Regions from separate parts of the Kocuria sp. SL71 genome, predicted to be linked through region 2. Evidence: riboswitches for the same ligand, from Rfam matches in the RefSeq annotation. Region 2 holds a riboswitch; each other region holds the start of a gene.
What was found. Region 2 has a riboswitch for S-adenosylmethionine ahead of OVA15_RS09355 (cobalamin-independent methionine synthase II family protein). Riboswitches for the same ligand answer to the same signal wherever they lie in the genome.

Region 1: it holds a riboswitch for S-adenosylmethionine, as region 2 does, so the genes downstream of both, OVA15_RS11590 (O-acetylhomoserine aminocarboxypropyltransferase/cysteine synthase family protein) here and OVA15_RS09355 (cobalamin-independent methionine synthase II family protein) in region 2, are expected to answer to the same signal.
Region 3: it holds a riboswitch for S-adenosylmethionine, as region 2 does, so the genes downstream of both, OVA15_RS12950 (LLM class flavin-dependent oxidoreductase) here and OVA15_RS09355 (cobalamin-independent methionine synthase II family protein) in region 2, are expected to answer to the same signal.

Annotation. Positions count from the first base shown of each region.
Region 1 covers NZ_JAPPRE010000001.1:2,542,965-2,552,694, reverse strand. Annotated here, with positions in the region: gene OVA15_RS11595 (cystathionine gamma-synthase) at 1-318, opposite strand, end outside; gene OVA15_RS11590 (O-acetylhomoserine aminocarboxypropyltransferase/cysteine synthase family protein) at 315-1,790, opposite strand; SAM riboswitch class IV at 1,840-1,949, opposite strand; gene OVA15_RS11585 (acyltransferase family protein) at 1,984-3,390, opposite strand; gene OVA15_RS11580 (hypothetical protein) at 3,745-4,191, shown strand; gene OVA15_RS11575 (NAD-dependent epimerase/dehydratase family protein) at 4,427-5,641, shown strand; gene OVA15_RS11570 (glycosyltransferase family 4 protein) at 5,647-6,873, shown strand; gene OVA15_RS11565 (alpha/beta-hydrolase family protein) at 6,883-8,652, opposite strand; gene OVA15_RS11560 (hypothetical protein) at 8,843-9,730, shown strand, end outside.
Region 2 covers NZ_JAPPRE010000001.1:2,067,752-2,077,481, forward strand. Annotated here, with positions in the region: gene OVA15_RS09335 (gluconokinase) at 212-1,741, shown strand; gene OVA15_RS09340 (glycoside hydrolase family 15 protein) at 1,720-3,726, opposite strand; gene OVA15_RS09345 (glucose-6-phosphate dehydrogenase) at 3,782-5,134, shown strand; gene OVA15_RS09350 (amino acid permease) at 5,364-6,848, shown strand; SAM riboswitch class I at 6,987-7,089, shown strand; gene OVA15_RS09355 (cobalamin-independent methionine synthase II family protein) at 7,106-8,317, shown strand; gene OVA15_RS09360 (cobalamin-independent methionine synthase II family protein) at 8,372-9,565, shown strand; gene OVA15_RS09365 (PaaI family thioesterase) at 9,654-9,730, opposite strand, start outside.
Region 3 covers NZ_JAPPRE010000001.1:2,834,134-2,843,863, reverse strand. Annotated here, with positions in the region: gene OVA15_RS12955 (amino acid transporter) at 1-873, shown strand, start outside; gene OVA15_RS12950 (LLM class flavin-dependent oxidoreductase) at 999-2,420, opposite strand; SAM riboswitch class IV at 2,502-2,616, opposite strand; SAM riboswitch class I at 2,733-2,839, shown strand; gene OVA15_RS12945 (ABC transporter ATP-binding protein) at 2,838-3,638, shown strand; gene OVA15_RS12940 (aliphatic sulfonate ABC transporter substrate-binding protein) at 3,635-4,681, shown strand; gene OVA15_RS12935 (ABC transporter permease) at 4,678-5,574, shown strand; gene OVA15_RS12930 (AMP-binding protein) at 5,648-7,780, shown strand; gene OVA15_RS12925 (O-acetylhomoserine aminocarboxypropyltransferase/cysteine synthase family protein) at 7,888-9,213, shown strand; gene OVA15_RS12920 (CoA-binding protein) at 9,210-9,704, shown strand.

The DNA.
Region 1 (9,730 bases), 480 kb from region 2:
CCGGTTGGTGCCCCCGTAGCCGTCGGCGCCCAGGACCACATGGTCTCCGGGGCGCAGCACCGAGCGCAGCAGCGCATCCTCCGCCGCGATCCCGGAGGCGAACGCGAAGGCCCGCTGCCCGCCCTCGAGCGCGCACAGCTGCTCCTCGAAGGCATTGCGGGTGGGATTGGAGCCGCGGGAGTACTCGTGGCCGTCGCGCAGGACGTTGATGCCGTCCTGGACGAAGGTGGAGGTCTGGTAGATCGGCGGGATGACCGCACCGGTCAGCCGGTCCGGCTCCTGGCCGGCGTGGACGGCGCGCGTGGTGAACCCGCTCATGCCTGCACCTCCTGGCGCTGGTCGCGGCGCGCGCCGCTCGGCTCGTCCTCGGAGCGCACCGGGGCGCCGTCCGTCGACGATCCCGGGGCACCTTCTGCGGCCGGGATCTCAGCGCCGCGCGCGGCCTCGACGCGCAGCAGCTCATCGAGCGAGGACTGCAGATCGGCGATCAGGTCGTCGACCGCCTCCAGCCCGATCGACAGCCGCAGGGTCTGCCAGCTGATCCCGCCGGCCAGTCGCTGCTCCTCCGAGAGACGGCAGTGGGTCATGGCCGCGGGATGGTTGATCAGCGAGCGGACGTCGCCGATGTTGGCCACCAGCTTGAAAAGCCGCAGGGAGTCGACGAATCCGGCCACTGCGGCATCCGAGCACTCCAGCTCGAAGCCGAAGACCGACCCGACGCCCTGGGGGAAGTCGCGCTCGGCGATCTCCCGATCGGCGGAGCCCTCGATCAGGGGGTGGTGCACGCAGCGCACCGCCGGATGCGTGCTCAGGAACTCGGCGATGCGAGCGGCGCTGTCCGAGTGGCGGCGCATGCGCAGGTCCAGCGTCTCGAGGCCCTGGATGATCTGGGAGGCGTTGAACGGCGAGAGCGTCAGACCCAGGTCGTGCACGAACTTGGCCCGGCACAGATGCAGGAACGGCGAGCCGCCGCGCAGCTTCTCGCACAGGCTGATCCCGCCCCAGCGCGCTCGCGGCTCGGTGAACTGCGGCCAGCGATCGGCCTCGGCCTCCCAGTCGAATCGACCGGAGTCGATCACGACGCCGGCCAGCGACGTCCCGTGCCCGCCGAAGAACTTGGTGGCCGAATGCACCACGATGTCCGCCCCGTGCTCGAAGGGCCGGTACAGGATCGGCGTGGCCAGGGTCGAGTCGACGATCACCGGGATCCCCCGCTCATGGGCGATGCGGGAGATCGCGTCCAGATCCGCCAGCGTGGCCAGCGGGTTGCCGATGGACTCGAGGAAGAAGCCCCGAGTGTCCTCCGTGATCGCCTCCGACCAGGCCGAGGGGTCAGCGGGATCGACGTAGGTGACGGTCGCGCCGAGATCGGCCAGCGTGTCACCGAGCAGGTCGACGGTGCCGCCGTAGATCTTCTCCGAGACCACCAGGTGCTTGCCGGGGCCCGTGCTGATCAGCGCGAGCAGGGCCGCGGCGACGGCGGACTGCCCCGAGCCCATGGCCACGGCCCCCACTCCGCCCTCGAGATCGGCGACCTTCTGCTCCAGGACGGCGACCGTGGGGTTGCCCGTGCGGGAGTAGGTGAAGCCCGGGGTGGTCTGGGCGAACATGGCGGCGGCAGCCGCGTGGTCCGGGAACTCGAAGGCCGAGGACTGGTAGATCGGCACCGGCAGCGTGGCCTGGACGGGGGCGGCAGGGGCGCCCGGATCGGATCCTGTCCGGCCGGCGTGGATCTGGCGTGTGGCCAGCGAGGTCGAGCTCTTGAGCTCGTCGCAGGGCGAGGACGTCATGAGAGGTGTCTTCCGTGACGGGGTGCTCTTGACCTGCACGTCCCGCCGGAGCTTGTTCGTGCGCTGCGTCAGGTGCAGGCCGCTTCGTCATCCGAACCACCCTTGAACATGGGGTTGGTGCACAGCCAAGTCGGAGCTTGGCAGCTGTGTCTCGTGAAGCCGGTCCGATACTAGCACCCCACCGATCGAGCCGTCAGGACCTCCGTGCGGGCGGGACCAGCAGCAGGACCGCCGCGACCATGGCCGCCGCGCCGCCGAGGGCCAGCGGGATGCCGAGCAGGAAGCGGACCTCCAGCACGGCTGCGGAGAAGACGAGGACGGCCGCTGCGAGGATGCGGACCCACGCCCGTCCGTCCGGCGATGAGGAGCGATCGGGACTCGAAGCTCGCAGCGGCGCGGATCCGTCGGCTCGGGGCGCGCTCGAGGGCCGCTCACCCGAGGGCGATCCTCCGGCTGCGGGCCCCTCCGGTTCGGGCTCGCGGGCGACGATCCGCCCCGCCACGGCCTCCAGGACGCCCAGCGGACGCACGACCAGCAGGACCATCGCCCAGCACAGCAGCCCGATCGGCAGGCGCCACAGCCACCACTGCGCCGAGCCGGGCACCGGATCCGGGCCGCCGAGCAGCCACCACACCGCCATCACGGCCACGATCACCGGCAGGTGCCACAGGTACAGGGTCGTGGCCCGCGAGCCGACGACCCAGGCGACGGCCTGCGCGGGACGCCATCGCATGAGCCGCTCGAGAGCCGGCGAGCACAGCTGCAGGACGCAGGCCTGAGCCGCGCCGAGGGCGATCATGCACAGCGTGGGCGGGTTCAGGGCCGACAGTCCGTCCGCACCCCACCAGGGCAGGCTCGTCAGGCAGAGCATCACCAGGACCGACAGGGCCGTGATCCCGAGCAGTCTTCCTGCCGAGGCACGAGCGAAGGATCCGTCGTGGCGGAAGAAGCCGATCTGATGGATCGCCAGCCAGACCGGGGCGAAGCCGAGCAGGCCCCACCACGGCTGCTCCGCGGCGATGCGCAGCACCTCGATCGCAGCGCTGAGCCCCACCAGCGCAGCCAGGGTGAGGACGGGCCGGCGATCGTGCAGCCCGTGCAGCAGCGGCACACCGACCAGGCACGCGGTGTAGGCGCCCACGAACCACAGGTGCATCCCGAGCCCCTGAAGCGCCATCGAGGCCCAGTCGGCGGGCATCCCCACGAGCGTCGCGAGGGCGCCGGCCAGCGCCAGGGCGACCCACACAGCGCTCGCCGGCACGACCAGGCGCAGCAGCCGGGCGCGCACCCAGGCCGGCCCGCGGACGCCCTCCGCCGACTGGCGCGACCACGAGATCGCCGAGGCGCACCCTCCCACCACGAAGAACAGCGGCATGACCTGCACGAGCCATGACACCGGGGCGTACCAGGAGGCCTCCGTGGGTGCCATGACGCTGCGCAGCGCGCCCGTGCTCGGATCCGTCGTGAGCGTGACCAGCAGGATGTGGAGCACGACCACGGCGATCAGGCAGGCGACCCGAGCAGCATCCAGCGCGAGATCGCGCTGCGCAGGGATGGTCTGCGCAGCGCGCCGGCCGCGGGAGGTGCTCAGCTTCGTCACGTCTCCGATCGTCACACGGCGGCGGCATCGCAGGGGGCGCGGCGGGTGCCCGGGAGCGCAGCAGCGCGATTGTGACGTCAGAGCGTCTTCTTCCGCAGGTCAGGGGCATCGGATCGCCCCGCGGCCTTCTGCAGGAAGGCCTCCGCTGTTACGGTTACCCAAGAGTCATTTAGATATGGCGGATCGGGCATGAATCGGCCTGGATCCGCGCTGTGGCAGGGCTGAGAGACAGCTCCGCTTCCCCCGGTGGGTCTGTACGCGGCACAGCGGATCGCCTAGTCTGGACTCGGGTCGCACCACGATGACGTCGGAGACCCTTCCCCCGCAATTCCGACGATCAGCGCAGGAGCAGCAGTGACTGTCACGAGCACCAGACTGGGCCGGCTGGGATCTCCCCAGCACCACAAGACGCCCCGCTCCCCCATGTGCCATGAGTGCACCACCGATCTCTACCTCAAGTTCCGGGTCTTCCTGCCCTCCACCCGCAAGCGCAGCCGCGTCCCGGGGCTGCGCCGGATCATGGGCCGCGTGCTGCGCTGCGCGGTCCGCTCCGGCGGACGCGTCGAGTACTTCTGCCAGAAGTGCGGCACGCAGCAGCGCCACCTCATCCCGGAGGGCTGGGAGCCCACCTCCAAGGGCCTGACCCCGTGCGACGTCCAGGACCTGGCCTCGGTGTTCATCGCCCCAGGCGAGTCCCTGCCCACGGAAGAGGTCCGCCAGCAGCTCCTGGGCCCGGAGCCCGCACCGGCCGCCCGAGCGGAGAAGACCCTGAGCCTCCGAGAGAGCCGGCTTCCGGCCTGATCCGGCCCGCGCCGGAGCCGTCGCTCTGCGCACCCGTCGGAGGCAGATGACACAATCAGGAGGTCCCCTCCCGCGGGCAGCTCGGGCGCACCAGCCCTCGCATGCCGCTCGTTCACCGTCGGTTCATTCCGGGGTTGCAGGGTGGACGACGACCTTCTACAGCACCAGCCCGCTCGGCTCGGCGTCGTGATCCTTCCGATCCCCGCGCCGAGAGGCGCACGGAAACGGAGATGACGTGAAGATTGCGATCCTCGGCGGCGACGGATTCTGCGGCTGGCCTGCCGCCCTGCACCTCTCGGAGAGAGGTCACGACGTCATCACCGTGGACAACATGTCGCGCCGTCGGATCGACGACGAGCTCGGCGCGCAGTCGCTGACCCCGATCCGCCCGCTCGTCGAGCGCCTGCGCGCCTGGACCGAGGTCTCCGGCAAGGTCATCGAGCACCGCCACCTCGATGTCGCCGAGGACTACGAGGGCCTGCTGCAGCTGATCAGCGAGGACCAGCCGGACGCCGTCGTGCACTTCGCCGAGCAGCGCGCGGCGCCGTACTCCATGAAGAGCTCGCGCACCAAGCGCTACACCGTGGACAACAACGTGTCGGCCACGCACAACCTGCTCGCGGCGATCGTCGAGTCCGAGCGCGACGTCCACGTGGTCCACCTGGGCACCATGGGCGTCTACGGCTACGGCACCGCCGGGATGAAGATCCCCGAGGGCTACCTGGATGTAGAGATCCCGCACGAGGAGCAGGAGCCGATCCAGCAGCAGATCCTGTACCCGACCAACCCGGGCTCGATCTACCACATGACCAAGTCGCTGGATCAGCTGCTCTTCGCGTTCTACGCCAAGAACGACCAGCTGCGGATCACCGACCTGCACCAGGGCATCATCTGGGGCACCACGACCGCCGAGACCCAGCGCGACGAGCGGCTGATCAACCGCTTCGACTACGACGGCGACTACGGCACGGTGCTCAACCGCTTCCTCATGCAGGCGGCGGTGGGCTACCCGCTGACGGTCCACGGCACCGGCGGGCAGACCCGCGCGTTCATCCACGTCCAGGACATGGTGCGCTGCGTCGAGCTGGCCCTCGAGAACTCCCCGGCCCCCGGCGAGCGCGTCAAGATCCTCAACCAGATGACCGAGACGCACCGCGTCCGCGACCTGGCCGAGCTGATCGCCCGCATCTCCGGGGCCGCCGTGGAGATGGTGCCGAACCCGCGCCAGGAGTCGGCGGAGAACGAGCTGCACGTCACCAACGACACCTTCCTGGAACTCGGCCTGCAGCCGACCACCCTGTCCGAGGGCCTGCTGCACGAGGTCGAGGAGACCGCCAAGCGCTACGCCCACCGTGCGGACCTCTCCAAGATCCCCGCGCGCTCGCTGTGGAACCGGCGCACCCGGGCCGGTGTCCCGGCTTCCGTGGCCCACGAGTCGCAGGGCAGCTGAGCAGCTTGCGCATCGCGCTGTTCACCGAGGTCTTCCTGCCGAAGATCGACGGCGTCGTCACCCGCATCATGCGGACCATGGAGCAGCTGGAGCAGCTCGGCCACGAGGTCGAGGTCTTCGCTCCGGGGCACCCGCCGACGCAGTACGCCGGGCACCGCGTGCACAGCGTCCGCTCGCTGTCGTTCAAGCCCTGGTACCCCGAGATCAGGGTGGGCCTGCCCACCGGGCGCATCGCGACCCGGATGGCCGAGTTCGAACCGGACATCGTCCACGCCGTGAACCCGGTGTGGCTCTCGGCCTACGGCGTGCTCTCGGCTCGCCGGCGCAACCTGCCGCTGCTGGCCTCGTTCCACACGGACGTCCCGCACTACACGGAGGCCCTGGGCCTGAACCTGCTGCGGCACCCGTCGGAGTCGTGGATCCGGTGGCTGCACAACCAGGCCGAGCTGAACCTGTGCACCTCCGGTCCCATGGTGGAACGGGCCCGGACGGTCGGCATCCAGGATGTCGACCTGTGGCCCAAGGGCGTCGACACCGTGGCCTACACGCCCGAGAACGCGGACCGCGCCATGCGCGAGCGGCTCAGCGACGGGCACCCCGAGGCCCCGCTGATCGTCTACGTGGGGCGCGTCTCCAAGGAGAAGAACCTCGACGAGCTGCTCGAGCCGATCCGCCGCCTGCCCCGGGCGCGCTTGGCGATCGTGGGCTCCGGACCGCACAAGGAGGCGCTGCAGGAGCAGTTCGCCGGGACGAACACCGTGTTCACCGGGTACATGTCCGGTCTCGAGCTCGCCCAGGCCTACGCCTCCGCGGACGTCTTCGCCTTCCCGTCGCGCTCCGAGACCCTCGGCCTGGTGGCCCTGGAGGCCTTCGCCTCCGGCGTCCCCGTGGTCGGCGCGCGTGCCGGCGGCATCCCCTTCGTGATCGACGAGGGAGTGACCGGGCACCTGGTGGAGCCCGGGAACGCCGACCAGCTCACCGAGGCGCTGCGGGGTCTGCTCGAGGACCCGCAGCGCCGTGCGCGGATGGCCCAGGCCGCCCGCGACGAGGCGCTCAAGCACTCCTGGAGGGCCTCGACGGAGGCCCTGGTGGACTTCTACACCGAGGCGATCGAGCGCCACTGGCGCGATCACGTGCCGGCCGGTCCCATGCTCAAGCTCGTGGGCGCCGCCGATCAGCGCGCTCTGCGGCTGCCCCCTGCCATCCGGAAGTACACCGACCTGCTGCCCTGAGCCGCCCGCTCAGTGCGGGCGCACGCGCGAGGCGATCCTGGCGATGACGGCCTGCTCCTGGGCCGCACTGAGCTCGATGCCCAGCACCCATGCCCACGCTCGGACCTGCTCGCCGTGGTAGCTGTGCCCGTGGCCGCCGGGGATCTCTATCGAGCGCGGCATGTCGGTGGTGATCTGCCAGAACGTCACCCAGGGCAGCCAGCGCAGCGTCGTGATGACGTCGGGGGCGGGGCGACGGCGCAGCTCCTCGATCCAGTCGAACCGCCGCCAGATCAGCGCCGGGGACCACCACACCACGGGATCTGAGGCATGCTGCAGGTAGGCGATCCGCGGACGCCGCCACGGTCCGTACGGGGCTCCCGAGGGATCCAGATCGAGGTCCTGGGGCCGATTCGCGAAGCGCACGTGCGCCCCGCTGCGGTACACGGGCAGGATCTCGGTGCTGCCCTCGTCCCGATCCGCCACGATCCGCGACCACAGCCGAGTGGCCCGCGGCGTGCCGGACCACACGGCGCCATCGACCGACGACAGCATCTCGTGGATGCTGGCGAAGGCGCCGTGCCCGCCATAGGCCCCGAGCGACTCCCCCGCCGCGAACAGCCGGGGCCGCCGCTGCTGGGCAGGGAGGCTGTCGAGCTCCCGGCGCACGCGCTCGAAGAGGACGCGGCCGGCGCGTCGGGCACCCTGCCGATCCACCACGAAGGCGAGTCCCGACGGCGCGAATGAGTACTGCAGGGTGGCGCTCGCGCAGTCGCCGCCGGTCAGGTACTCGACGCTCGCCGGGGTCCAGTCCTGGATCCAGCCCGTCCCCGTGCCGGTGAGCAGCACGAGCACGCCGCGCTCGAACGCTCCGGTGCGGTGCAGCTCGGCCACCACGGCATCGGCGGCGTCCTCGAGGCTGTCATGGGCGATCTTGCCGGCGAAGACACGGATCGGCTCCCGGTGCTGCCCGGCAGCGGTCTGCGGGCTGAGCCGCAGGCGCTCGAGATCCGCCGCCCGAGGCCCGTCGGCCACGAAGGCCTGTCCGTGCGTGCCCAGGACGTCATAGGACTCGCTCGAGCCCGGCCCGCCCGAGCGCTCGGGCTCCGCGGGACGACGGCGGCCGTCGGCCCAGCGGCGATTGGCGATCGTTGCGCGGCGAACCATGCGCCGGGCGATCTGCGCGATCAGCAGGCGGTTGGTCAGCGCCACCGCACCGAGGCCGGCGACCGAGGCCAGGCCCGGGCCCACGAGATCCCGGGAGATGAAGCGCACGCCGCCTGCGACCGTGGAGCGGATCCAGTGCATGACCCAGCCGAAGGCCACGCCCCCGAGCCACCACGACGTGCCCACGGCGTAGCCGATCACATGGGCTCGCGGGCCGCCGTCGCGGGTCTCGACGAGCTCGGAGGTCCGCCGCTGCGCCCCCGCCGAGCGAGCCAGAGCCGCCGCGGTGACCGCCGACGCCCCGCCGATCAGCGCCGCCGTCAGGGGGTGCAGCCGCCCACGGCGTCGGGCGGGATCCGTGCGGCTGCGGAAGTCGGCGGCCGCACGCCGGATGCCCGGTGTGGGGCGCTCGCCCAGCCGCAGCCCGAGGTTGTGCAGGCCGACTCCCAGGGCGTAGCCGCCCAGCTGGTTCGTGGCCACCGAGGCAGCGGTCATCCACCAGGTCCGGGGCACGAGCGACGGGGACAGGGACACCCAGGACGCCCCGAGACCCAGCACCAGGCCGGCGCGGTTGAACCATGGCTGTCGGACGTCTCCCGGGCGGTGGATCGGAGGGCGGAACGAGTAGCGCACCCGGCCATCCTATGGATCCCGGCCCCTCTTGAGGGGCGGCGTAACCTCCGGCGCGACGGTCGCGGCAGCTGCCTGGATGCGATGGAGTGGATTCAGCGGGACATCACCCCACTGCCAGGCGGCACCCGTATCCTCGGTCGCGAGCACCGGATCCCGAACGTGCACAGCACGACTCCCCGAAAGGCCCCGCATGTCCCGCAGGCACCTGACACTGGCCCTCACGGTCCCGCTGCTCGTCGGGCTCCTGGCCGGGTGCGGCTCCGATGAGGAGTCCGGCGCGGCCTCCGGCGAGGCCCCCGCGCGCTCCGGCGAGCCGACAGAGCGCTCGGAGCAGCTGCGCACCGATCTGACCAGCACCTGCCTGGCCGACGGCACCGCAGAGGGCCGGCAGACCCCTGAGCTCGCATGGCTGGACGCAGCCCCCGGTGCCTCGGACCGCGACGTCCTCCAGGCAGCCGTGGACGGCGCCGAGAAGGATCTGGACCTGACGGCGAGCATGGGCGTCCGGGTGTCCGGCGGCGAGAACACCACCGCGGGCGGGGAGCGCACGTATCCCTCGGCGAGCCTTTCGAAGGTCCCCGTGGCCCTCGCCTATCTGACGACTCTGCGTGAATCCGGCCAGGAGCCCACGGAACAGGACCTCGCCCTGATCGATACCGCCCTGGTCTACAGCGACAACGACGCCGCCTCCCAGCTCTACGGCGGGCTCGGCGCGACCCCGCTCGAGCAGCAGGCGGCGCTGCAGGAGATGGACGACCTCCTCGGCATGGACAACGGAGCCGAGACCGACTTGCCGGGGCTGAATCCCACCTCCGTCGACGACCAGCTCAGGCTGCTCGCCGCCCTGCAGGACCCGCCCGAGGGGCTGGACGGGGACGACGTCAGCACCGTCACCGAGCTCATGGCCGTGCCCGCCCCCGGGCGGCAGACGCCGGACGAGTCCAAGGACTTCGGCGTCGGCTCCCTCGCTCTGCCGCTGGAGGACCCGGCCGCCGACGACGTGCACGTGAAGAACGGCTGGATCGCCGACGACGACTCCGGGCTCTGGAGCGCGGGCACGGCCGGATACGCCACAGTG
Region 2 (9,730 bases):
TGCGGTCGGCGTCGTCGATCTGCCGGGCTCGGAACGTCCGCGGCCCCGGCCGACCGGCGCGCGGCACCTTCGGCCGGGATACGATGAGGTGTCGACGTCGACCGCCGGGATCAGCCGCTGCACGCAGGGCTCGGATCCCGTCGACTTCGCAGCTGGCACCGCGGCCGAGGGCCGGCCCGCCGCACCGAGAACCTCGTCAAAGGACCCGCACGTGGCCAAGTCCGCACCCCGTCCGCCCAAGACCGACGACGACGTGGATTTCGCCGTCCCGCTCAAGGACGCCGTCGACCCCCTCGTCCTCGCCCTCGACGTCGGCTCCACCGCCACCCGCGGCAGCCTCCACGACGCCACGGGCACGCCGGTGCGCGGCTACCGGGACAAGATCCCGCACCACTTCACCACCGCCGTCGACGGCACCAGCACGATCGATCCGGATCAGGTGGTCGAGGAACTGTGCCGCCTGATCGATCAGATCATCGGCTCGCGGCAGGAGCTCGTCGGCCGGGTGGGCGGCGTCGCGATCGACACCTTCGCCTCCTCCCTGGTGGGCACCGACTCCCGTCGCCGCGCCACCACCACCTGCTACACCTACGCCGACTCGCGCTCCAGCGGGCAACTGGCCGCGCTGCGCCAGGAGGTCGACGAGGCCGAGATCCAGCAGCTGACGGGCACACGCCTGCACACGTCCTATCTGACGCCGCGCTTCCGCTGGCTGCGCGAGACCGAGCCGGAGGCCTTCGCCGCCACGACCCGGTGGATGTCGCTGGGCGAGTACTTCCACCTGCGCCTGCTGGGCAAGGCACGCGTGGGGACCTCCACCGCCGCCTGGACCGGTCTGCTGGATCGGCGCACCGGAGACTGGTCGGATCGGATGCTCGAGCTGGCCCAGGTCGAGCGGGAGTCGCTGTCGCTGATCGCCCGCCCCAACCAGCCCATCCGCGAGGTGCCCCCGGCCGTGGCCGAGCGGTGGCCGGCGCTGCGCCAGGCCAAGTGGTTCGCCCCCGTGGCCGACGGCCTCAGCGCCAACGTGGGCTCCGGCGGTCGGGATGCGACCACCATGGTCACCTCCATGGCCACCTCCGGGGCCATGCGCGTGCTGCTGCACGAGCAGCCCGAGACCATCCCGTCGGGACTGTGGTGCTACCGCATCGACGACACCCGCTGCCTGCTCGGCGGGGCCATCAACGACGCCAGCCGCGCCGTCACCTGGGCCGAGGAGACCCTGGGCCTGCCCGAGGACCTCTCCCCCGAGGACGTGGCCCAGCGCCCGATCGATCCCACGACCCCGCTGGTCCTGCCCTTCCTCACCGGCGAGCGCTCCACCGGATGGGCGGGCGACGCCCGCGCCGCCGTGCTCGGGCTCTCGGCGGCCACGAGCCCCGAGGACATCCTGCGCGGCGTGATGGAGGGCGTGGCGGCCGCCTACGGCCGCGTGGCCCAGCAGCTCACCGAGGCCTCCGGCGAGGTCGAGCGCCTCGTGACCGCAGGCGGGATGACCCAGTCCGTCCCGGGCCTGCAGCAGCAGCTCTCTGACCTGCTGGGGCGCAGCGCCGTCCAGGCCACCTTCAAGCGCTCGACCCTGCGCGGCACGGCCGTGCTGGCCTCCGAGGTCCTCTCCCCGGACATCGAGCCCGTGGATCCGCCGTACGCGCACACCTTCGACCCGAACCCGGAGGCCCGTGAGCACTGGGATCGGGTCGCCGAGCGCTTCCAGGAGGCCTACGAGGGGCTGTTCGCCTGAGCCGCCTCCCGCGCTGAGCCCTCGGCCCGCTCGACAGCCTGCGCGGCGCGCAGGTGGCCCAGGTGGCTGAAGGCCTGCGGGAAGTTGCCCGCCAGACGCTGGTGCTCCGGCGAGAACTCCTCGGCCAGCAGCCCGAGGTCGTTGGCGCAGCCCTCCAGCCGATCCAGCGCCCCTCGCCCGTCCTCCACGCGTCCGGAGCGGGCGTACTGCTCGGCCAGCCAGGCCAGGCACAGCAGGAACGGGTACTCGCCGCCCGCCAGCCCGTCCGAGCCCGAGGCGGTGCGGTAGCGAGCCACGAACCCGTGCTCGTCGACCAGGTCCTGCTCGATCCGGGACACCGTGCCCAGCATCCTGGGATCATCGGCCGCGATGAACCCGGTGTGCGGCAGCTGCAGCAGCGAGGCGTCGACCTCCTGGCTGCCGTGGCCGGGTGCGTAGGTCTGGGTGAAGGAGCCCAGCTGCTCGTTCCAGCCTTCGGACATGATCTCCGAGTGGAGGCGGTCCCGCAGCTCCGTCCACCGTCGGATCTCCTCCGGGGTGGCAAGGATCACCGTCTCCGCCTCGGGCATCGCGTCCTCATGGCCCTCGGAAGGCTGCTGGTCCGCGATGTCCGGCCAGCCGTCGACCTCGGCCACGCCGTCGCGGATCCGACCGTGCTCAGACACCGCCCGCAGCCCCTCGTTGAACGCCGCCCACATCATCACGCGCCCGTGGGTGAAGAACGCGGGCTCCCCGCGCATCTCCCACAGGCCGTGATCGGGCTCGTCGATGCGCTGCTCGCAGTAGCGCAGCAGGGTCTTCTGCAGGCCCCAGGACCAGAGGTCCTCCGGCTCGCCGGCGTCGCGCAGCGCGGCCAGGGCGAGCATGACCTCGCCCATCACGTCGGCCTGGTACTGATCTACCGCGCCGTTGCCGATGCGCACCGGCCGCGACCCCTCATAGCCCGAGAGATGCTCCAGCTCGTGCTCGGGCAGCCTGCGGCGTCCGTCGATCCCGTACATGATCTGGATCCGCTCCGGGTCGCCTGCGACCGCGCGCAGCAGCCAGTCCCGCCAGTGGCGGGCGCCCTCGGTGTGGCCGTGATCCACCACCGCCTCGATGGTCAGCGAGGCGTCGCGCAGCCACGTGTAGCGGTAGTCCCAGTTGCGCACCCCGCCGAAGTCCTCGGGCAGCCCAGCGGTGGGGGCGGCCGCGATGCCGCCCGTCTCCCCGTGCGTGAGCGCGCGCAGCACGAGCAGCGACCGCTCCTGCCCCTCACTGACCGTCTGCTGGGAGCAGGTGGCGTCCCGCCAGTCCCGCCAGTAGCACTCGGTGCGCTCCAGCGCGACGGAAGCGTCCACGGCCTCCGGCAGAGGGCTCCAGGAGGAGCACCAGGTCAGGACCCACGCCTGGGTCTTCCCGGCCTGCAGCTCGAAGGAGCCGCCGAGCCAGCGCCCGACCTCGCCCTCGGCGCTGAGGTCGTGGCGGGAGTCGTCGTCCTCCTGCGCCGACAGCAGCGGGCCGCGCAGCACGAGCATGTCCGGCCCGGCGATGGCTGCGATCCCGCTGCCGCCCTCGGGCAGCTCGCGCAGGTGCACCCAGGGGGAGCTGCGGTTGTAGTCGGGGCGGATGCGCAGATCGTGCTCGACCGTGACGACCCCTTCCGTGCAGGTCACCTCCCGCACCAGGTTCGCCCGGTCGTCGCCGGTGGGCAGGGCGTCCACGACGGTCGCGCACCCGCTCGGCGAGCGCCACTGCGTCTCCAGGACGAAGGTCCCCGGTCGATAGCGCCGCGAGACGACCTCTCCGTCGGCGATCCTCAGCTGCCAGCGTCCGTCGTCCGGGTCCCCGAGCAGAGCGGAGAACACCGCGGCGGAGTCCACCGACGGGAAGCACAGCCAGTCCACGCTGCCCTCGCGGGAGACCAGCGGCGCGGTGCGCAGATCCGAGAGCAGGGCGTAGTCCTCGAGGGGGACGGAGGAGGGGCGCGTGCTGTCGTGGCTCATGGCCTCATCACAGCAGAGGGGGCGGACGTCGCAGGCCCTGCCTACAGTGGGAGCCATGACCGACACGACCCCCACCACCCTGATCGTCCTGGGCGCCTCCGGCGACCTCACCTCCCGTCTGCTGCTGCCAGGGCTCGGCGAGGTCCTGGCCCTGCAGCCCGAGCGGCAGGTGAGGGTGATCGGCAGCGCGCGGACGGATAAGCAGGACTGGAGGGACACGGTCGCCCAGGCCTTCGGCGACTCCGCCGGTCCGGCCGTCGAGCGAACCCTCGAGACCACGGAATGGGTCACCGCCGATGCCTCCTCCCCGCAGGAGCTGGCCCAGCTGCTCGAGCACGCTGACGACGGCCGCGTGGTGCTCTACTTCGCCCTCGCCCCGGCCGTGACCGGCAAGGTGCTCGACGCGCTGAGCGAGATCGAGCTGCCCCAGGACCTCTGGCTGGCGCTCGAGAAGCCGATCGGCACGGACGAGGATTCCGCCCGCGAGCTCAACCGCCTGGCCGACCGCCTGGTCCCGGCCGACCGGATCCTGCGGATCGATCACTTCCTGGGCGAGCCCGCCGTGCTGGATCTGGTGGGCCTGCGCTTCGCGAACCGGATCATCGAGCCGCTGCTGCACCGCGATCTGGTCGAGTCCATCTCCATCACGTTCGACGAGACGCTCGGCCTCGAGGGCCGAGCCGGCTTCTACGACGCCACCGGCGCCATCCGCGACATGCACCAGTCCCACCTGCTGCAGGTCATGGCCGTGCTGATGATGGACCCGCCGTCGTCGATCGCCGATGGCGAGATCCCGGAGCTGATCTCCCAGGTCCTGGCCCGCACCAGCGTGATCGGCCCGATCGAGCAGAACATGGCCGCGGGTCGGTACACGGCCGGCAGCATCGACGGCCGCGAGCTGCCGTCGTACGTCGACGAGGAGGGCGTGGATCCCGCCAACGGCACCGAGACCTGGGCCCGGCTCACGGTCGAGGTCGACAGCTGGCGGTGGCAGGGCGTGCCCGTGCACCTGCGCTCCGGCAAGGCCATCGGCTCGCCGCATCAGGAGGTGCTGGTGCGCTTCCGCCCCGTCCCCGCCGGGGCCCAGGAGTTCGGCGACCCCGCCGGCGACATCCTGCGAGTGGACCTGGCCACCGGCGAGATCAGCCTCGAGCTCAGCGCGGGCGGCCCCTTCGACCCCCGCGGGACCTCGCGGGTGACCCTGTCCTCAGCCACCCCCGAGTCGCCCTTCTCCGCCTACGGCTCCGTGGTGCGCCGCATGCTCGACGGCGACCGCTCCTTCAGCGTCAGCGCCGAGGCCTCGCAGCACTGCTGGCGGATCGTGCAGCCGGCGATCGACGCCGTGGCGGACGGCCTGGTGCCGCTGCAGGACTATCAGGCGGGCTCGGAGGGCCCCGAGACGATCTGATGTCACACACCTGCGCCAGCGGACGCCCTCGCCCGCTGCGCGCAGACACGCCGGACGATCCCACCCGTGAGACGCGGATCACGGGGCGCATCGTCCGACGCTCGCGAAGGCTTCCGCGGAGGCCCGGAACTCGCCCTCGGGGTGGCCTAGTGTGTCGCCATCAGATTGTGACGTGCAGCACAGGCGCCCGAGGCCGATCCCCCGGCGCCCTCACCACCAGGAGGCCCCCATGGGTTCCGGATCCTCGCCCGCGACCAGTCGCGGACGCCATTCGCAGAGCACCACCGCTGCCGCAGCGCCCGGGGCAGACGGCCCCCAGGACTCGAACCTGAAGGCCCACATGAAGGGCCGCCACCTGGTCATGATGAGCCTCGGCTCGGCCATCGGCGCAGGCCTGTTCGTCGGCTCGGGGGCAGGCATCGCCGCCGCCGGGCCGTCGGTGCTCGTGTCCTACGTCGTCGCCGGGTTCCTGATCATCCTGATCATGCGCATGCTCGGCGAGATGGTCGCCGATCACCCCACCTCCGGCGCCTTCTCCGTCTACGCGGGCCGAGCCGTCAGCCCGGCCGCGGGCTTCGCCGTCGGCTGGCTGTGGTGGGTGCAGCTGATCATCGTGATCGCCGCCGAGGCCACCGCGGCCGCCCAGATCCTGGTCTCCGCCTGGCCCATCGCCCCGCAGTGGCTGCTCGCGCTGATCTTCATGATCATCTTCACCGCCATCAACCTCATCGGCGTGGGGCAGTTCGGCGAGTTCGAGTTCTGGTTCTCGCTGCTCAAGGTCGCCGCCGTCGTCGTCTTCCTGGTGATCGGCGGGCTGTTCGTGATCGGCCTGCTGCCCACGGCCGAGGCGCCCGGCCTGGCCAATCTCACCGCCCACGGCGGCTTCATGCCCAACGGCATCGGAGGCGTGGCCGCCGGCCTGCTGATCGTGGCCTTCGCCTTCGGCGGCATCGAGATCGTGGCCGTGGCGGCGGCCGAGACCGAGGACCCCGAGAAGAACGTGGGCCGGGCGATCCGCACCATCGTGTGGCGCATCCTGATCTTCTACATGGGCTCCGTGGCCATCATGGTCCTGGCCATGCCGTGGAACGACGAGAACCTGCTGGCCTCCCCGTTCGTGGCCGTGCTCAACACCGCGGGGCTTCCGGCCGTCGCCTCCATCATGGCGATCGTGGTGACCGTCGCGCTGCTGTCGTCGCTGAACGCCAATCTGTACGGCGCCTCGCGGATGATCTTCTCGCTGTCCCACCGCAGCCTGGCACCGGTCGCCCTGAGCAGGACCAACCCCCGCGGCGTGCCGGTGGCCGCGGTGCTGGCCTCGGTGGCCTTCGGCTTCGTGACGGTCGGGCTGAACTACCTGTGGGCCGAGGAGATCCTGGGCATCCTGCTCAACATCGTGGGCTCCACCCTGATCGTCATCTGGACCATGACGATCGTCTCCCACCTGGTGCTGCGCCGCCGCGCCGAGCGCGAGGGCCGCGAGCTCGTGCTCAGGGCCTGGGGCTACCCGGTGCTGTCCTACGTGGCGCTGGCGGGCATGGTGGCCGTCGTGATCCTGGGCATGACGGTGCCCGGCGTGCGTCAGCAGATCCTGCTCACGGCGGGCCTGTTCGCTCTCCTGTGGATCATCGGCGCTGTGCTGGCCAAGCGGCGCGGCGTGACCCGCTTCCGCGCCCCGGAGGAGTTCGACGACCCGGCAGCGATGCCCCGCTGACCCTCCGTTCCCCCACCCCCCCCACCCCGCCGAGTGGATCCCCAGTTGCGCTGTTCGCCCGAACAGCGCAACTGGGGATCCACTCGGCGGCTTTCGTGGGTTGGGTGCGACGCCCGCGGCATGGCAGGATGATCGGCGTCACCATCACGAGCGACCGAGAGACCTTGGCTCGAAGACGTCGCAGCAACCATGCGGGGATCCGTCCCCAGCGCAGAGGTGCTCCCGCCAGGACCGATGGAAAGGACGTGCCTTCGCGCATGCTGAACACCGACCGCATCCAGACCACCCACGTGGGCTCCCTGCCCCGCACCCCCGAGCTGCTGGCCGCGAACGAGGCCTACCAGGCCGGCACGATCTCGTGGGAGGAGCTCGTGGCCACCATGCAGCAGGGCGTACGCGACATCGTCGCCCGGCAGTCCGAGATCGGCATCGACATCGTCAACGACGGCGAGTACGGCCACACCATGTCCAGCTCCGTGGACTACGGCGCCTGGTGGAACTACTCCTTCTCCCGCCTGGGCGGGCTGAGCCCCTCCGACGAGGACCGCTGGGACCCGAACGCCGGCGCCAGGCGCTCCTCGCCCGGCAATATCGTGCTGACGTCGTTCGCCGATCGCCGCGACCGCCAGCGCTTCGCCGAGGCCTACGCCGATCAGTCCTCCGGTATCCTCACCGCCCGCAAGCGGGTGGCCCAGCCCAAGATCACCGGGCCGCTGACCTACACCGGCCACGACGCCGTGCAGGCGGACATCGCGAACCTCCAGTCCGCGCTCGAGGGCTCCGGCGCCGAGAAGGGCTTCATCGCCGCGCTGTCCCCCGGCTCCTGCGCCCGAGTGAGCAACGAGTACTACGCCGCCGATGAGGAGCTCGTCTACGCCTGCGCCGATGCCATGCGCGAGGAGTACCAGGCGATCGTCGACGCCGGGCTGATCGTGCAGATCGACGACCCCTCGATCGCCGAGTCGTGGGACCAGATCAACCCGGAGCCCTCGCTCGAGGACTACCGCTCCTTCATCCAGCTGCGGATCGAGGCGCTGAACCACGCGCTGCGCGGGCTGCCGCAGGAGCAGATCCGATTCCACCTGTGCTGGGGCTCCTGGCACGGCCCGCACACGACCGACCTGGAGCTCAAGCACCTGATCGAGCCCCTGCTGCAGATCGACGCCGGCGGCTACTCCTTCGAGGCGGCCTCCGCCCGTCACGGCCATGAGTGGCGCGAGTGGGCGGATGCCGGGCTGCCCGAGGACAAGGTCATCATCCCGGGCGTCGTCTCGCACTCCACCAACGTGGTCGAGCACCCGGAGCTGGTGGCCGAGCGCATCGAGCGCTTCGCCTCCGTCGTGGGCCGCGAGCGCGTCATCGCCTCGACCGACTGCGGGCTGGGCGGCCGTCTGCACCCGCAGATCGCCATGGCCAAGCTCGAGTCGCTGGCCGAGGGCGCGCAGATCGCCTCGAGCCGCCTCTTCTGACCCCTCTCCCCACCTCCGAGTGGATACCCATCTCACACAGAACGGAACCTCTTCATGCACCGCTCCGAGAACCGCATCCTCACCACCCACGCCGGCTCCCTGCCGCGCACCGATCAGCTCATCGAGGCCAACCGCGCCCGCACCGGCGGGCAGGACTACGACCAGCTGCTCACCGAGTCCGTCGTCGACGTCGTCCAGCGCCAGAAGAACCTGGGGATCGACGTCGTCAACGACGGCGAGTACGGCCATGCCATGTCCGAGGACACCGACTACGGCGCCTGGTGGCACTACATCTTCGACCGCCTGGACGGACTGGGCCCCGGCTCGGTCGATCTCTGGAACCAGCCGGCCGTGCGCTCCGAGCCGGGTCAGGTGCGGCTCACGAGCTTCGGCGACCGTCGTGACCGGCAGCGCTTCCAGGACGCCTACACCGACCCCTCCAGCGGGATCTCGACAGGCAATCAGCCGCCGTTCCCCGAGTTCGTGGGCCCGATCCGCTATGTCGGCCAGGAGGCCGTCGCCCGGGACATCGCCAACCTCAAGCGCGCGCTGGAGACCACGGGCGCGTCCGAGGGCTACCTGGCTTCGCTCTCGCCGGGGTCGTGCGCGCGCCTGGAGGACAAGCACTACGGCGACGAGGACGAGGTCCTGCAGGCATGTGCCGAGGCCATGCGCGAGGAGTACCGGGCGATCACCGACGCCGGGCTGATCGTGCAGATCGACGACCCCTCGATCGCGGAGAACTGGGATCAGATCAACCCCGAGCCGTCGGTCGAGGACTACCTGGCGTTCACGGCCAAGCGCGTGGAGGCGATCAACTACGCGCTCGAGGGCATCCCCGCCGAGCAGGTCCGCTTCCACCTGTGCTGGGGCTCCTGGCACGGCCCGCACACCACGGATCTGGAGTTCAAGCACCTGGTGCGCACCATGCTGCAGATCGACGCCGGCGCGTTCTCCTTCGAGGCCGCCAACGCCCGCCACGAGCACGAGTGGCGCGTGTGGGAGGACGTCTCCCTGCCCGAGGACAAGCTGATCATCCCGGGCATCGTCTCGCATGCGACCAACGTGGTCGAGCACCCGGAGCTGGTGGCCGAGCGCATCGAGCGCTTCGCCTCGGTCGTGGGTCGCGAGCGCGTGATCGCCTCGACCGACTGCGGTCTGGGCGGGCGCATCCACCCGCAGATCGCCGCCGCCAAGCTGGAGGCACTGGCTCAGGGCGCCGAGATCGCCTCGTCCCGCCTCTTCTGAGCCTCCCCGCACACGCCGAGTGGATGCTCAGTTGCGCTGAGAGGCAGAACAGCGCAACTGGGGATCCACTCGGCGGAAGGAGAGGGGGTCAGAGCTCCTTGAGGAAGCAGGTGATGCGCACGGTCGAGATGCGGCGATTGTCCGCCTCGGCGCGCACCACCACCT
Region 3 (9,730 bases), 770 kb from region 2:
CCCGAGTGGACCCGCGCTCCGCGGCCGCTGGTGCTCACGATCCTGGCTGCCGCCCTGGTCGTCACGGCGGTCTTCCGCGCCGACGTGGATGCGCAGGGCGGGGCCTACGCGACCGGGGTGCTGGTACTGATGCTCTCGGCCTCCTTCGCCTCGACCCTGTCGGCCGGAAAGCGGGGGCACCGACGCACCGCCGTGGGATTCGCGGCGATCACCGTGGTGATCGCCTACACGACCGCCGACAACATGATCAGCCGCCCCGATGGCCTCCACGTGGCCCTCGTGTTCATCGCGGCCCTGCTGGCGGCGTCGTTCGCCTCGCGGGTCTGGCGGGCCTCGGAGCTGCGGATCCGCAGCATCGATTTCGACGAGACCTCCCAGGACTGGCTGCGCAGCTGCCGCGGCCGCACGGTGCGGCTGATCGCGCACCGGCCGCGCACCCAGCTGGGCGCAGCAGGGGCCCAGGCCCAGCAGCTCCTGCTCAGCGACCCCGACCTGGCCGAAAAGCTGCGCGACGAGCGCGAATGGCATCGCCTTCCCTCGGCCGACGGCGTCCTGTTCGTGGAGGTGACCCTGCGCGATCCATCGGACTTCGAGGACCGGCTGCGCGTGAGCGCCCACGAGATCGACGGCCACCGCGTCCTGCGCGCCGAGGGCTCGTCGGTGCCCACCTGCCTGGCCGGCGTGGCCCTGGCCGTCCGGGACCGGACGGGGCGGCCGTCGCACCTCTACCTCGAGTGGTCCGACGGCTCGCCCCTGGTCAACTCCCTGCGCTTCCTGCTCCTCGGCCGCGGTCAGACGGCGACGGCGGTGCATGAGGTCCTGCGCCGGGCGGTGCCGCGCAAGCAGGACCGCCCGTTCGTGCACGTGACCTGAGGCTCCGCGCAAGCAATGGGGCCGTCCGTGACGGACGCGATCTCCTCGTCCGAGTGGGGTTCGACGAGCGTGCGTGCTGGCAGAGGCCCTCGGACGGGCCTCTGCTCATCGGCCGAGCCGGCGACTCAGCCCTGCGACAGATCCCGCGACGGGGTGTCCGCGGTGGACGGCCTGCCCACGTAGGCCCCGCGGTACTTGGCCGCCGGGTGGGTGTCGAGCACCTTGGTCTGCCCGGCGCCGTAGACGTTCTCGCGCAGGGTGGGCCCGTCGTAGTCCGTGCGGTAGCGACCGCGCTTCTGCAGCTCCGGGACCACGTGCTCCACGAAGTCCTCGAACGAGCCCGGGGACACGTGGTAGGCCAGGTTGATCCCGTCCAGCCCGCCCTCGTCGATCCAGGTCTCGAGCTGATCGGCCACGGTCTGCGGCGAGCCCACGACCACGTCGCCCATGCCGCCGATCGCGCAGTGGCGGGCGATCTCCTCGCGGGTCCACTGCTTGGCCCCGTCCTGCATGGTGAACGGAGTGAGGAAGGACTGGATGGCCTCGGTCTTGACGTAGTTCAGGACCTCGTCCTCCTGGAACTTGGACAGATCCAGCCCGGACCAGCCGCCGATGATGGCCTGCGAGGCCTCCAGGTTGGCATAGCTCTGGTACTCGCGGTACTTGGCCTGGGCCTTCTCGTCGGTCTCGTCGACCACGACGGAGAGCATCGCGTAGATCTTCACGTCGTTCCGATCGCGCCCCTCGGCCTCGACCTTGTCGCGAATCCGGTCGGTCATGTACCGGGTGAGGTCCGGGCGCAGGGCGCCGATGAACACGGCCTCTGCGTGCTTGCCGGCGAAGGCCTGACCGCGCGAGGACGCCCCGGCCTGGAAGATCAGCGGCGTGCGCTGCGGGCTGGGCTCGGTGAGCGCCGCACCAGGCACCGTGAAGTGCTTGCCCTGGTGCTGGATCGGGTGGACCTTGGCCGGATCGGCGTAGATCCCGCGCTCCACGTCCCTCACGACGGCGTCGTCCTCCCAGGAGCCCTCCCACAGCTTGTAGCAGACGTCGAGGAACTCCTCGGCGATCTCGTAGCGCTCGTCGTGCTCGATCTGCGTGGGCAGACCCTGGTTCTCGGCCGCCGAAGACAGGTAGGAGGTCACCACGTTGAAGCCCACGCGCCCGCGGGTCAGATGATCCAGCGTCGCGTACTTGCGGGCCAGCGTGTACGGCTGCTCGTAGGTGACCGCACTGGTCACGCCGAAGCCGAGGTTCTTCGTCACCGCGGCCATGGCGGAGATCTGCATGAACGGATCGTTGACCGGGACCTGCGCGCCGCCGGCGATCGATGGGGCGGCCGAGTTGCGGTAGATGTCGTAGATGCCGACCACATCGGCCAGGAACAGGGCGTCGAAGCGGCCTCGCTCGAGCACCTGGGCCAGGTTCGTCCAGTACTCGATCGTGTTGTATTCCGTGGCCCGCGAGCGCGGGTGGCGCCACAGCCCGAAGCTCTGGTGATCCACGCAGGTCATGTCGAAGGCGTTCAGGGAGATCCGCTTGGCCATAGAAGGCTGCTCCTGAGAAGACAGACCCGCGCCCCGTGCGCCGCTCATGCCGCGGCCAACCTGCGGGTCCAGCGCGTGCGTGCGCCGTACTTGCCGCACGCGGTCTAGCGAGCGGCCCGATCCTCACCTGGGGCACCCCGCTACGGGAGAGGGTTGCCGTCCGGCCAGCCAGGGCTGTGGGCCGGAACTCTTGATCGTGTGAGCGTCATCCTATGCACACCTGAGGCGACGGTGCGAAGCCCGTGCCGCGCGTTGCCCCGCTCGTCCTCCGATTTGCTGTCTCCCCGGACCAGGGCATTGAATGACCCCCGGTTCCCATCCGGAGCGGCCGAGAGACCTGGCTCGTCGACGCCGCAGCAACCAGTGCCGTCCATCCGCGGCACAAGGTGCTAATGCCAGGACCGATGGAGTGATGTGATGATCTCTGCACCCCCGTCCGCCCTGAGCACGGTCGATGCCGCCTCCCTGACCTTCGATCGGGTCGGCAAGTCCTTCCCGTCTTCCGGGGGCCGCCGGCGCGACGTCCTGGCCGATGTCAGCTTCGAGGTCCGCCCCGGGGAGATCGTCTCCGTGCTGGGCCCGTCGGGCTGCGGCAAGTCCACCCTGCTGCGCGCGGTGGCCGGTCTCGGCACCGCCACGGCCGGACGGGTCCTGATCGACGACGCGCCCGTGCGCGGCCTGGACCCCCGCTGCGCGGTGGGCTTCCAGGAGCCGCGGCTGCTGCCGTGGCGCACCGTGGCCCGCAACGTGGCGCTCGGACTGCCGCGCGGCGTGCGCGGCCTCGAGGCCGAGCAGCGGGTGGCCCACCTGCTCGAGCTGGTCGGGCTGTCCAGGCATGCGGAGGATCGCCCGTCGGAGATCTCCGGAGGCATGGCGCAGCGGGCCTCGCTGGCTCGGGCGCTGGCGCGCAACCCGCAGGTGCTGCTGCTCGACGAGCCGTTCGGCGCGCTCGACGCACTGACGCGCCTGAAGATGCAGGACCTGCTGCTGGAGATCCACGCCGCCGATCCCACGACGGTCCTGCTGGTCACCCACGACGTCGAGGAGGCCCTGGTGCTCTCCGACCGCGTGGTCGTGCTCGGGACGCCGCCGGAGGGCGGGCCGGCGGGCATCCAGGAGATCCTCACGGTGGACTCGCCCCGCCCGCGCCACCGCGATGATCCCGAGCTGACGGGTGCCCGCAGGCACCTGCTCGGCCTGCTGGGCGTGGAGGCATGAGCGGGCTGACGCGTCGTCGCCTGCTGGGCCTGGCCGCCGTCGGGGCCGCCGCCGCGCCCCTGTCCGGGTGCGTCATGGAGGGCGAGGGCCCGGGCCGCGGCATGGCCGCCGGCTCGGACACCGAGATCTACCTGGACTACGCGACCTACAACCCGCTGTCGCTGATCATCCGCGAGAAGGGCTGGCTGGAGACCGTCGCCGCCGAGGGCGGCCAGGAGGTCCACTGGACGTTCTCGGCCGGGTCCAACAAGGCCAACGAGTTCCTGCGCGGCGGGGCGATCGACATCGGCTCGACCGCGGGCTCGGCCGCGCTGCTGGCGCGCACCAACCGCTCCCCCATCCGCGCGATCGACATCTGCTCCCAGCCGGAGTGGGCAGCACTCGTGCGCACCGCGGACTCGCCCCTGCGCTCGGTCGAGGATCTGCGCGGCAGGTCGGTGGCGGCCACCAAGGGCACGGATCCCTACTTCTTCCTGCTGCAGGCGCTATCAGCGGCGGATATGGGCTTCGACGAGACCACCGTGGTCAACCTCCAGCACGCCGACGGCCGCTCCGCCCTGACCAGCGGGCAGGTGGACGCCTGGTCCGGGCTCGACCCGATCATGGCCGGCGCCGAGCAGGACGGGGCGGTGCTGTTCCAGCGCGACCTGGCCTTCAACACCTACTGCTTCCTCAACGCCCGCGAGCTGTTCCTGGAGATCAACCCGCGCGGGGCCCAGATGGTCGTGGACGTCTACGCCCACGCCCGCGCCTGGGCGCTGGAGAACCCCCAGGAGGGCATCGCGATCCTGGCCGAGGCCTCCGAGATCGAGACGACGACGGCCGAGCGGGTCTGGGAGCGCACGCACCTTGACATCGACCCGGTCCCCGGCGACGACCAGCTCGAGGTCCTCGAGCGCATCGCCCCGATCCTCGTGGAGACCGGTGACGTCCCGGACCTGGAGACCGTCCAGAAGGCCATCGACACCATCCTCGACGCGCGGTTCGCGCAGGAGGCCAGCGCCCAGCGCGCGGCCGAGATCATCGAAGGGCACAGCGCATGAGCGTCACGACCACCTCCGCACCAGCCTCCGAGGCTCCGGAGCCCGCGGGCTCCGACCGTCCCGGCTCCCAGCGTCCGGACTCGCAGCACTCGGTCCGCACCCCCGCCCCGCGGGGCTCCATCCTGCGCAGCCCCTGGGCCCGGGTCGGCCTGGGCCTGCTGCTGCCGGTGGCACTGCTCGCGCTGTGGCAGCTGCTGTCCACGAACGGCACGTTCTCCCCGGTGCAGCTGCCTCGTCCCCTGGCGGTCCTGCAGTCCGGTGGCGAGCTGCTGGCCGACGGGGCGCTGTGGACCCACATCGGGATCTCGACCCAGCGCGTGGTCGTCGGATTCGTGATCGGCTCGCTGCTCGGGCTGGCCGTGGGCGCCCTGATCGGGCTCTCCCCCTGGGCCAGTGCCCTGGGCTCGCCGCTGATCGGGGCGCTGCGCGCGGTGCCGTCGCTGGCGTGGGTGCCGCTGCTGCTGCTGTGGATCGGGATCGGCGAGAACTCCAAGGTGACCCTGGTGGCCATCGGCGCGTTCTTCCCCGTGTTCACCACGGTCTCGGCCGCTCTGCGGGAGGTCGACCGCCATCTCGTGGAGGCCGCCCGATCCTTCGGCTTCTCCGGTCTGCGCCTGCTGCTGACCGTCCAGCTGCCGGCGGTCATGCCCTCTGTGATCTCCGGCCTGCGCCTGGCCCTGGCCCAGGCCTGGCTGTTCCTGGTGGCCGCCGAGCTGCTCGGCTCATCGATGGGCCTGGGCTTCCTGCTCACCGACTCCCAGAACAACGGGCGCACCGACCGCCTGCTGCTGGCCATCGTCCTGCTGGCGATCCTGGGCAAGCTCACCGACGCCCTGCTCGGGCTGTTCGAGCGCTGGGCCCAGGCCCGCTGGGGCGCAGTGCGCCGGACCTGAGACCCTGGAAGCCGTCCTCGACCCGTTCCGAGAACCCGCCCGCAGCCGCGGGCACCCCGCAAGGAGCACCCGTATGAGCGCACCGCAGTCCTACTCCGATCCCCTGGCCCCCACGCCGAATCCCGCGCGGATCTCCGATGAGGCGCGCGTGGCCTTCTGGGCCGAGCAGGCCTCCCGCCTGGACTGGGCGCAGCCGTGGCACACGACGCACCGCTTCGACAAGCCGCAGCGGATCGGCACCGACGACGACGGCAGCCCCACCTACTCGGTACCCGAGATCGCCTGGTTCGAGGGCGGCAAGCTCAACGTCGCCGTCAACTGCGTGGACCGCCATGTGGAGGCCGGGCGCGGCTCGCACGTGGCCCTGCACTTCGAGGGCGAGCCCGGCGACCGCCAGACCTGGACCTACGCCGACCTGCAGAAGGCCGTGGCCCGGGCTGCGAACGCGCTGGAGTCGCTGGGCGTGGTCCAGGGCGACCGCGTGGTGATCTACCTGCCGGTGATCCCGGAGACCGTGATCATCACGCTGGCCTGCGCCCGGATCGGGGCGGTGCACTCACTGGTCTTCGGAGGCTTCTCCGCCGAGGCGCTGCGCTTCCGCGTCGAGGACACCGGCGCCAAGGTCCTGGTCACCACCGACGGGCAGAACCGCCGCGGCAAGGTGGTGCCGGTCAAGGCCCAGGCAGATGAAGCGTGTGCCGGCACCAACGCGATCGAGCACGTGCTCGTGGTGCGCCGGACCTCCCGGCCCGGCAACGCGAAGCTGCCGGCCGGCAAGCGCGGGGCGCGCTCCAAGGACCAGATGGAGCTGCCCTGGACCCAGGGCCGGGACCTGTGGTGGCACGAGCTGCTCGAGTCGGTCTCCGACGTCCACGAGGCGCAGGCCTTCGACGCCGAGACGCCGCTGTTCATCATCTACACCTCCGGTACCACGGGCCGCCCCAAGGGCCTGGTGCACACCATGGGCGGCTACCTGGTCCAGGCCGCCTACACGCACGCCCTGCTCTTCGACCTGCTGCCGGATGCCCCGGACGACCACGGCGTGCTGCGCCCGCAGGAGCTCTCCGCCGTCAACGACCCCGCCAAGGTGGACGCGACCGTCCACTGGTGCACCGCCGATCTGGCCTGGGTCACCGCGCACACCTACGAGATCTACGGCCCGCTGGTCAACGGCGTCACCGAGGTCATCTACGAGGGCACTCCGAGCACCCCGGACTTCGGCCGGCACTTCGACATCATCGAGCGCTACGGCGTGACGACCTACTACACCGCCCCCACGCTGATCCGCTCGCTCATGGGGGCGTTCCCCAAGGGCCTGCCCAAGGTCTGGAACCTGTCCTCGATCCGCCTGCTGGGCACGGTGGGCGAGTCCATCAACCCCGAGGCCTGGCGGTGGCTGCGCGAGCAGGTGGGCCGCGGCGAGGTCCCGTTCGTGGACACCTGGTGGCAGTCCGAGACCGGCTCCTGCGTGGCCTCGCCCCGGCCCCACGATCCGCAGTTCGCCCCTTCCGGGACGTTCCCCGAGGGCACCCCGCACACCGCGGCCAAGCCGGGCTGCGCGGTGCGCCCCGTTCCCGGGGTCTCGACCCGCGTGGTGGACGCGGCCGGCGAGGAGGTCGCGGCGGGCGAGCAGGGCCTCGTCGTGGTGGATGCGATCGGGCCGTCCATGGCCCGGACCGTGTGGGGAGACCCGCAGCGCTACCTGAGCTCGTACTGGGCGGACTTCGGCGAGCGCGGCTGGTTCCTGGCCGGCGATGGCGCCCGGCTCGACGAGGAGGGCGATCTCTACATCCTCGGCAGGGTCGACGACGTCATCAACATCTCGGGGCACCGGCTGTCCACGATCGAGATCGAGTCGGCGCTGGTCACGCATCCGCTGGTCGTCGAGGCCGGGACCGCTCCGGTGGCCGATGCGCTGACCGGCCATGCCGTTCTGGCCTGCGTGGTGCTCACCTCGGAGGGCCGTGCCCTGCCCGAGGCCGAGGTCCGCGAGACCCTGCGCGCCCATGTGGCGCAGGAGATCGGCCCGATCGCCAAGCCGCGCGAGGTGATCCCCGTGCCCGATCTGCCCAAGACCCGCTCCGGGAAGATCACCCGGCGCCTGCTCGCCCAGCTCTACGAGGGGAGGCCGCTGGGCGATCGCTCGTCGCTGCAGAACGAGGGGTCGCTCGAGGCGATCGAGCAGATCTTCTCGGCGCGCGGCTGACCCGCACCCACTATCGCCGCCGCGTCGCCCTGCTTGCGGGGCCCCACCCGGCGGCACAGACTCCCCAGCAGGACCCACACCAGGGGCGCGCCCCACGAGGAGGACACATGCCCGAGCACCAGTTCGGATTCCGCACCCGTGCGCTGCACGCAGGCGGGACTCCCGATGCCGAGCACGGGGCCCGCTCCGTGCCGATCTACCAGACCAGCTCGTTCGTGTTCAAGGACGCCGATGACGCCGCCAACCTGTTCGCCCTGCAGAAGTACGGCAACATCTACTCGCGCATCGGCAACCCCACGGTCGCGGCCTTCGAGGAGCGCGTGGCCTCCCTGGAGGGCGGCATCGGCGCCGTGGCCACCGCCTCCGGCATGGCCGCCGAGTTCATCACCTTCGCCGCGCTGTGCGGGCAGGGCGATCACATCGTGGCCTCGTCCCAGCTCTACGGCGGCACGATCACCCAGCTCGACGTCACCCTGCGCCGCTTCGGCGTGGAGACCACGTTCGTGCAGGGCACCGACCCGGCCGACTTCCGGGCCGCCCTCACGCCGCAGACCAAGGCCGTGTACACCGAGCTGATCGCGAACCCGTCGGGCGAGATCGCCGATCTGGAGGGGCTGGCGGCCGTGGCCCACGAGGCCGGGATCCCGCTGGTCGTGGATGCCACGCTGAACACCCCGTACCTGAACCGGCCCTTCGAGCACGGTGCGGACATCGTGATCCACTCGGCCACCAAGTTCCTGGGCGGGCACGGCTCCACGCTGGGCGGCGTCGTCGTCGAGTCCGGGCGCTTCGACTGGGGCAATGGGAAGTTCCCGTCCATGACGGAGCCAGTGCCGTCCTACAACGGCGTGAGCTGGTGGGGGAACTTCGGCGAGTACGGCTTCCTGACCAAGCTGCGCTCCGAGCAGCTGCGCGACATCGGCCCGGCGCTGTCCCCGCAGTCGGCCTGGAACCTGCTGCAGGGCGTGGAGACGCTGCCGCAGCGCATCGACGCCCACGTGGCCAACGCCCAGGCCGTCTCCGAGTGGCTGGAATCGGACCCGCGCATCTCCTACGTGAACTACGCGGGGCTGCCCGGGCACCCGCATCACGAGCGCGCGCAGAAGTACCTGCCGCAGGGCCCCGGCTCGGTCTTCGCCTTCGGCGTGGCCGCCACCGCCGAGCTCGACGCCCGCGAGGTGGGCGGCCGGTTCATCGAGGGCCTGCAGCTGGCCTCCCATCTGGCCAACATCGGCGACGCCCGCACCCTGGTGCTGCACCCGGCCTCCACCACGCATCAGCAGCTCACCGCCGAGCAGCTCGTCTCAGGAGGCGTGGGCCCGGACCTCATCCGCATCTCCGTGGGTCTCGAGGACGCCGACGACATCCTGTGGGACCTCGATCAGGCCCTCACCACCGCCACGGGCATCACCCGCGAAGGAGCCTCCGCATGAGCAGCCAGAACCGCACCTGGGTGGGCCCCAGCGCCCCCGAGCGCCTGAACATCCTGCGCTCCACGAAGTCCATCGCGATCGTCGGGATGTCGAACAAGCCCTCGCGCGCGTCATACTTCGTGGCGACCTACCTGCTGTCATCGTCGCCGTACGACGTCTACTTCGTGAACCCCGTGCTCGACGAGGTGCTGGGGCAGAAGGTCTACCCCTCGCTGGCCGACCTGCCCGTGGTCCCGGACCTGGTGGAGGTCTTCCGCAAGGACGCCGACCTGCCCGGCGTGGCCCGGGAGGCCGTGGACATCGGCGCCAAGACGGTGTGGATGCAGCTGGGCTCCTGGAACGAGGAAGCCGCGCGGATCGCCGAGGACGCCGGGCTCAACGCCGTGATGGACCGCTGCGTGAAGATCGAGCACGCCCGCTTCCACGGCGGGCTGCACCTGGCCGGCTTCAACACGGGCGTCATCTCGTCCAAGCGACAGGTCACCGCCTAAGCTGACGCTCCTTCCCCGCCGCGCGC